Rhizobium sp. N324: one gene and its partner. The protein of the gene in region 1 interacts with the protein of each later gene in a pairwise test. Links are inferred from orthologs where the notes say so. Each region holds a gene or a part of one and is shown on either strand. Other genes may lie near its edges.

Region 1 (5,583 bases):
CACTTAAATCCCCAAGTCGCTAGCATCGAAGGTGAGATCCAGCTCGTTCCAGCCGTTTTCTCCCTCATATTTGTCTGCAGGCAAATTTTTGAGAGGAGATGATTTCATAACAGCGCGGTAGACACTGCTCTTGAGCGCTTGGCGTGTTGAATCCGGCCCCCCTGAAGCAATGACCTCGGGGTCGCCAACGACATTGCCGGCCTGATCGAGTTGAACACGAACCTTAAGCTGAACCTCGTTGGCGCCTGCCAGCCCCGAAACAACCGACCAATTACCGGAGATCTGACCACGTACAGCATCAATCTCGCTCTGGCTGAGTGAAGCACCACCATTACTCTTCTTGTTGCCAAGCGACGCTTCCTGCGTCGAGCGTTTCGCCCCCCCAGCGGAAGGGTCGGTCTTGTTCAGCAAGGCCGAGATCTCGTCGGCGTTGAAATCGCTTTTCATCGAGGAGGCCGATTTCGCCACTTCCTGCTTCTTGTCGGCCTTCTTCTTGTCCGTCGGCGCTTCCGCAGCTTTCGGTTGGTCCTGAGTCTTTTCTGGCGGCTTTTCGGCCGGCTTCTGTGGCTCCGGCGGCTTCACCTGCGGCTTGGCGACAGGGGTCGGCACCTTGTCAGGCAGCGCCTCGGCATCCGGCTTCGGCGGCTCTTCAGGCTTGGCCTGCTCTTCCGGCGGCTTTTCCTCCGGCTTCGGCGGCGTCACTTCGACGGGCTTCGGCGTCGGAATGGAGGCGACCTCCTTCGGCTGTTCGACCTCGGTCTCTTCCTTATTGACTTCCTTGACGTCGTTCGGCTTGGGATCGATCGTCGGCAACGGCTTCTCGCTCGAATTCGCCGCCGCAGCCTCGCTGTTGCTGGGCTTGGCGTTCGGGACCGGCGGCGTCTTCAGGTCGGCATTGTTGTCGCCGGCATTTTCGGCCGGCTGCGCGATCGGCGGACGTGTCGTCGGCACCGGCGCTGATGTCTCCTTCTTCGGAGCCTTCTTGTCGCCCTGCTGCATCTGGGTGATGGATTCCACCGGCACGAGATCGACCGGCATCGCCTCGAAATCCTCTACCTTGAAGGATTCAGGCGCGCTGAGCGATACCATCGCCCAGGTAAGCACCAGACAGTGCAGAACAGCAGATGTGACGACGCTGGTCTTCATCTTGAACGCTATTGGTCCTTCTTCTGCTGCGTCACCAGGCCGATATTCTTGAAGCCTGCGCCCTGAATACGGGCCATGACATCGGCGATGACGCCATAAGGCGCCGTCGCGTCGCCGCGCACGAAGATCCGTTCGTTATAACCGGTAGTGGCGATCGCCTCGAGCTTGGCGGCGATCTCGGCGGCCGGGATCGGCGTTTCCTGCAAGAACACTTCGCCGTCGTTCTTGACGGAGATGGTGATCGGCTGCGTCTCGGAATTCAGCGCCTTGGCCTGCGTTTCCGGCAGGTCGATCGGCACGCCGACGGTCATCATCGGTGCCGCGACCATGAAGATGATCAAAAGCACAAGCATGACGTCGACGAGCGGCGTCACGTTGATTTCGGAAATTACGGCCTTGTTCCGACCGCCGCGACGGCGGCGTCCGCCGCCCCCGCCGCCATTGCCTCCAACAGCCATACCCATGTCAGTATACTCCGCTGGTTACTGAGCTGCAGCGCGCGGCTGCAGCTTCTCGTCGATCTGGCGCGAAAGTATGGCGGAGAATTCATCCGCGAAACCTTCCATGCGGCCCGAGAGCTTACCGGCATCGGCAGAGAACTTGTTGTAGGCGATAACCGCCGGAATAGCGGCGACGAGGCCGATTGCGGTGGCAAGCAGCGCTTCGGCGATACCAGGCGCGACGACGGCAAGGTTGGTCGACTTCGAACCGGCGATTGCCTGGAACGAGGTCATGATGCCGACGACGGTGCCGAAGAGACCGATGAACGGACCGGCCGAACCGATCGTTGCCAGCGACCCGAGACGGGCGCCGAGAAATTCCGATTCGCGTGACAGCGTCACATCCATCGCCCGGTCGATACGCATCTGCAGGCCGATGGGCGAACGGGCGCCGCGCTCGAAGGATTTTTTCCATTCGCGCATGGCGGCCACGAAAATCGCTGCCAGGCCGGTATTGTTGCGTTCCGACAGTGAGCGGTAGAGTTCTTCCAGCGACTGGCCGGACCAGAAGACCTGCTCGAACTTGTCGAACTGGCGCCGTGCGCGGCCATAGGCCAGGTATTTGTCGATGACGATCGCCCAGGTCCATACCGAGGCTGCGATAAGCCCGAGCATAACGAGCTTGACGACGATACCGGCCTGCATGAAAAGCGACCAGAGGCTGACGTCCGTCGTTGCTGCTGCCAATCCTACTTGTTCCATTGATCCAAAATCCCCGAATCCAAACGCCCGGTGCTGGACCGGGCGGCACAAATTGATCTCGCAAGAAGTGTCCGGTGGCCGCCGCCCAAAGCCCTGGTCAAGCTTCCAAGCTCATCTTCCGCCTTCTTGCCGTCAAATTTGGTCAAAGGAAGGCGTGCACCGCACAAACTCCGACTTTCCCAGTAAGACACTATTATGGTTAATAGATCGTTAGTGACGAACTGTGACAGTAAGCCTGTGTCTGGAAGATCTCGTTCCATGGTTTACTTGACCGGAGCAAGATCCGGCTGCCGAAAGAGCGCTCATCCTGCGGCGCGGGTATTCCTTCACATAAAGTTCAAGTTTTGACAAGCCTGAATTCCGGGTGATTCGCGGCTATAGCGGCGTGCTGCCTTCCAGGAATTTCGCCGCCAGTGTTTCCGGCAGCCGCCTTGGCCGCCCCCTGGCGTTGATGACGGCGATGATCACCTTGGCTGATATCAGCAGCGTCTCGCCCGAGCGGATCTGCTGATTGAGCACCATCTTGGCACCGCCGGCTTTTTCCGTGTGGGTCAGGATCGTCAGCACGTCGTCCATGCGCGCCGGGCTCTTGAAATCGATCTCCATGCGGTGGACGACGAAGACGAGGCCCTCCTCGTCGGCGCTGACCAGTTCGCGCTGCTCGACGCCGAGGCAGCGCAGATAATCGGTCCGGCCGCGCTCGAGGAAATGCAGGTAGCGGGCGTGATAGACCAGGCCGGAGAAATCCGTATCTTCATAATAGACCCGCTGGACGAGGCGGTGTCCGGCCTCGGTCAGCTCTCCCGAAATGGAAAAAGGGCGCTCCGTCATAATTTTCTCCAAACTGAAGTGCCCTCTTTGGCGCAACGCTTGCCCACAGGCAAGCATTCAATGCCCCGACCGGCAGGCATTGAATGCCTGTCATAATTCCTAACTATCCCGGTATTGAGCGACAGATCAGGAGACGATGTGATGAAGATTGCGGTTATGGGCGGAGACGGTTTCATTGGCTGGCCGACGTCGCTGCATCTCTCCGATGCCGGGCATGACATTCATATCCTCGACAATCTCTCACGCCGCTGGATCGATACGGAACTTGGCGTTCAGTCGTTGACGCCGATGGATTCGATCCAGGAGCGGACCCGCATCTGGCATGCCGAAACCGGGCGCCGCATCCACTTCAATCTGATCGATCTCGCCAAGGATTACGAACTGCTGAAGAACTGGCTTTCCGAACACCGCCCGGATGCCGTCATCCATTTCGCCGAGCAGCGGGCCGCGCCCTATTCGATGAAAAGCGACCGCCACAAGAATTACACTGTCAACAACAACGTCAGCGCCACGCACAACCTCTTGAACGCGCTGACCGAACTCAATCTCGACGCCCATCTCATCCACCTCGGCACGATGGGCGTCTACGGCTATTCGACTGTCGGCGCGGCGATCCCCGAAGGTTATCTTCCGGTCGGCATCGAAACCGCCGCCGGCGCGACGGTCAGCCGGGAGATCCTCTATCCATCCAATCCCGGCTCGATCTACCACATGACCAAGTGCCTGGATCAGCTTCTCTTCCAGTTCTACGCCAAGAACGACGGGTTGAGGATCACCGACCTGCACCAGGGCATCGTCTGGGGCACGCATACCGAGCAGACGCGCCGCCATGCGCAGCTGATCAACCGCTTCGACTACGACGGCGATTACGGCACGGTGCTGAACCGTTTCCTGATCCAGGCGGCGATCGGCTATCCGCTGACGGTGCACGGCACCGGCGGCCAGACCCGCGCCTTCATCCATATCCAGGATTCGGTGCGCTGCATCGAATTGGCTTTGAGAAATCCGCCCGCCCGCGGCGCCCGCGTCGAAATTTTCAACCAGATGACGGAAACCCATCGGGTGCGCGATCTTGCGCAGATGATCGCGGGGATCAGCGGCGCCGACATCGCCTGGCTGCCCAATCCGCGCAAGGAAGCCGCCGAGAACGAGTTGATCGTCCGGAACGAGAAATTCCGCAATCTCGGCCTCGAGCCGATCACGCTGGAAACAGGCCTGCTCGGCGAGATCGTCGACGTCGCAAAGAAATTCGCCTATCGCGTCGACCGCTCGCGCGTGCCGGCCGTCTCCGCCTGGACCAGGGATATCGCCGCGACGATCAACCACGATCCGGAAGGCAAGCGGCTGAAGTCGGTGTCATGAGTGCTGAGCGATGACGAAGGCTAGAAAGGCCGCGGCTTGCTCCCTCTTCTCCCCAGCGGGGAGAAGGTGGCCCGGAGGGTCGGATGAGGGGGCCACACGGCACGCCCTTCATTGCCCTTCGCTCGCGCTCGGCGCACTCGCTCCTGTCGGCGCTCGCCCCCTCATCCGCCTGCCGGCACCTTCTCCCCGCTGGGGAGAAGAGACATGCAGCAACGCCTTGCCGTCTCTCCTCCGCCGGAGCAAGACATATCGAGGCAGTCGAACCCGATGAACCGCTCGTCCGTATTCGCCTACGTCACCCTCGTCACCAACCCCGACTACGCGATGGGAGCGACCGCTCTGGCCCATTCCCTGCGTCGCACCGGCACCACCGCCGACATCGTCGTCCTTCACACCGGCGGCGTCGATGCAGCCACTCTCGCCCCGCTCGCAACCCTCGGCTGCCGGCTGATCGAAGTCGAGCACCTGCCGCTGTCAGCCGCCTTCAACGAGCGCCATGCGCGCGGCCATCTCTATTCGGCAGCCCCCTTCACCAAGGGCCGCAAGCCGGATTTCCATTCGCCGCTCGACAATTTCTGCAAGCTCAGGCTGTGGCAGCTCGTCGAATACGAGCGCTGCGTCTTTATCGACGCCGATGCCCTGGTGCTGAAGAACGTCGACAGGCTTTTCCTCTATCCGGAATTCTCAGCTGCGCCCAATGTCTATGAAAGCCTTGCCGACTTCCGCCGCATGAACTCCGGCGTCTTCATCGCCTCTCCCTCGCATGACACATTCCGGCACATGCTCGAAAGCCTCGACAGGCCGGACACCTTCTGGCGGCGCACCGATCAGACCTTTCTCCAGACGTTCTTCCCGGACTGGCACGGCCTGCCGGTCTATTTCAACATGCTGCAATATGTATGGTTCACCATGCCGGCGCTTTGGGACTGGAAGAGCATTTCGATCCTGCACTACCAGTATGAAAAACCGTGGGAAAAGAATCATGCCAAGGCAGCGCGGCTACAACCTTTGATCGATTTGTGGCACCGTTTTCACGACAACG
Region 2 (2,807 bases), 2.3 Mb from region 1 along the record:
CCTTTATGAACTTGGTTCCGGCAAGGTGCTGACCGGCCTTGCGCGGCGCATCGACAAGACAGTCAACGGCATCTCCGTCAACGGTCCGGCGGTAATCGACGCGGCCGTTGCCGCCCTCATGGCCTGATTGGTATTTCCAGATATCCAGATATAAGGAACGTTTCCATGTTCGATCTTTCCGGCCGCAAGGCTCTCGTCACCGGCGCATCGGGCGGTATCGGCGAGGAAATCGCCCGCCTTCTGCATAAGCAGGGCGCCATCGTCGGCCTGCACGGCACCCGCGTCGAGAAGCTGGAAGCGCTGGCGGCCGATCTCGGCGAGCGCGTCAAGATCTTTCCGGCAAACCTCTCCGACCGCGACGAGGTCAAGGCGCTCGGCCAGAAGGCTGAGGCAGAACTTGAAGGCGTCGACATTCTCGTCAACAATGCCGGCATCACCAAGGACGGCCTCTTCGTGCGCATGAGTGACGAGGATTGGGACGCCGTTCTCGAAGTGAACCTGACGTCGACCTTCCGTCTGACGCGCGAATTGACGCATCCGATGATGCGCCGCCGCTATGGCCGCATCATCAACATCACTTCCGTCGTCGGCGTCACCGGCAATCCGGGCCAGGCCAATTACTGCGCCTCCAAGGCCGGCATGATCGGCTTCACCAAATCGCTGGCGCAGGAGATTGCCACCCGCAACGTGACGGTCAACTGCGTCGCGCCCGGCTTCATCGAAAGCGCCATGACCGGCAAGCTGAACGACAAGCAGAAGGAAGCGATCATGGGGGCGATCCCGATGAAGCGCATGGGCACGGGCGGCGAGGTCGCGTCGGCCGTCGCCTATCTTGCCTCCTCCGAGGCTGCCTATATGACGGGCCAGACGCTGCACGTAAACGGCGGCATGGCGATGATCTGAAACGACAAACCGTCGGCATGCGAGTATTTCCGCCAATAGCATGTTGAGCAATCACGAACCGTTGATTTTCTCGCTTTGCGGCAGACCTAAAGCATGTTAAGCGGGCCATGACTGTCAACAGTCGTCCCGAGAAAGCAGACGGACCGGCGAGCTTTTTGCAAGCCTGGGACATCTCTGAAGCCGGGTAAACGAGTTTGCCGAGGATGTCTGAAAACATCGCAGGCTGAAACAGGGTAGGGGTGCCGCAACGGCATTCCGATCAGGACATAAGGTCGAGGAAACCGACATGAGCGATATCGCAGAACGCGTAAAGAAAATTGTTATTGATCATCTTGGCGTCGATGCCGACAAGGTCGTCGAGAGCGCCAGCTTTATCGACGATCTGGGCGCTGACTCGCTCGACACGGTCGAACTTGTCATGGCATTCGAAGAAGAATTCGGCGTTGAAATTCCTGACGACGCTGCCGACTCGATCCTGACGGTCGGCGATGCCGTGAAGTTTATCGAGAAGGCCCAGGCCTGATCCTGTAAGTTTGAGAAAGGGCGGGCTTGGAGTCCGCCCTTTTCTTTTCGGCCTATTTCTCCATAGAGCATAAGAGACGGGGGAAAGCACGCGATGAGACGTGTCGTCATAACCGGTACCGGCATGGTGTCACCCTTGGGATGCGGAACCGAGGTGACGTGGTCGCGGCTGCTTGCCGGCCAGAACGGCGCCCGTCTCGTCACCGAATTCGAGGTCGACGACCTTCCCGCCAAGATCGCCTGCCGTATTCCCATCGGCGACGGCACCGACGGCACCTTCAATGTCGATCAGTGGATGGAGCCGAAAGAGCAGCGCAAGGTCGATCCCTTTATCATCTACGGCATGGCCGCCGCCGACATGGCGCTTGCCGATGCCGGCTGGCATCCCGAGACCGATGAGGACCAGATCGCCACCGGCGTGCTGATCGGCTCTGGCATCGGCGGCATCGAAGGCATCGTCGAGGCGGGCTACACCCTGCGCGACAAAGGCCCGCGCCGCATCTCCCCCTTCTTCATTCCGGGCCGCCTGATCAACCTCGTTTCCGGCCAGGTCTCGATCCGCCACAAGCTGCGCGGACCCAATCATTCGGTCGTCACCGCCTGCTCGACGGGCGCGCATGCGATCGGCGATGCCGCGCGGCTGATCGCGCTGGGTGACGCCGACGTCATGGTCGCCGGCGGCACGGAATCCCCCGTCAGTCGCATTTCGCTCGCCGGCTTTGCAGCCTGCAAGGCGCTGTCGACCCAGCACAACGACGACCCGCAGAAGGCCTCGCGCCCCTATGACCGCGACCGCGACGGCTTCGTCATGGGCGAGGGCGCCGGCATCGTCGTGCTCGAGGAACTGGAACACGCCAAGGCGCGCGGCGCCAGGATCTATGCCGAAATCGTCGGCTACGGCCTGTCTGGCGACGCCTATCACATCACCGCGCCATCCGAAGACGGCGAAGGTGCCGGCCGCTGCATGGCGATGGCGCTGAAGCGCGCCGGACTGACGCCGGCCGATATCGATTACATCAACGCCCACGGCACCTCGACCATGGCCGACACGATCGAACTCGGCGCCGTCGAGCGGCTGGTCGGCAACGCGGCATCGAAGATCTCGATGTCCTCGACCAAATCGGCGACGGGACACCTTCTTGGTGCCGCCGGCGCGATCGAGGCGATCTTCACCACGCTTGCCATCCGCGACAATATCGCGCCGCCGACGCTCAATCTGGACAATCCCGAACGCGAGACGGCGATCGATCTGGTTCCGCACAAGGCGCGTGAGCGAGAAATCAATGTGGCGTTGTCCAACTCGTTCGGATTCGGCGGCACGAACGCGTCGCTCGTTCTGCGCCGTTACGCGCAATAACAGCCCGCGCGGCGCAATAAGTGTC

What was found.
Region 2: the proteins of ybgC (region 1) and AMK05_RS07475 interact in binary tests that used the Escherichia coli proteins (3 or more experiments, as listed by UniProt). The link is inferred for Rhizobium sp. N324 from one-to-one orthologs.

Annotation. Positions count from the first base shown.
Region 1 is NZ_CP013630.1:3,848,830-3,854,412, forward strand. The notes cover bases 1,452-4,425. They hold ybgC (tol-pal system-associated acyl-CoA thioesterase), read right to left. Parts: upstream 3,180-4,425; coding sequence 2,724-3,179; downstream 1,452-2,723. Other genes in these bases: tolR (protein TolR), read right to left, coding at 1,452-1,610; tolQ (protein TolQ), read right to left, coding at 1,629-2,348; AMK05_RS18635 (NAD-dependent epimerase/dehydratase family protein), read left to right, coding at 3,321-4,425. Also shown: AMK05_RS18610 (cell envelope integrity protein TolA), read right to left, coding at 1-3; AMK05_RS18615 (hypothetical protein), read right to left, coding at 4-1,146; more of tolR, read right to left, coding at 1,155-1,451; more of AMK05_RS18635, read left to right, coding at 4,426-4,541; AMK05_RS18640 (glycosyltransferase), read left to right, coding at 4,809-5,583.
Region 2 is NZ_CP013630.1:1,557,087-1,559,893, forward strand. It holds AMK05_RS07475 (acyl carrier protein), read left to right. Parts: upstream 1-1,189; coding sequence 1,190-1,426; downstream 1,427-2,807. Other genes in the region: fabD (ACP S-malonyltransferase), read left to right, coding at 1-127; fabG (3-oxoacyl-[acyl-carrier-protein] reductase), read left to right, coding at 166-903; fabF (beta-ketoacyl-ACP synthase II), read left to right, coding at 1,520-2,782. UniProt on the Escherichia coli protein: Carrier of the growing fatty acid chain in fatty acid biosynthesis.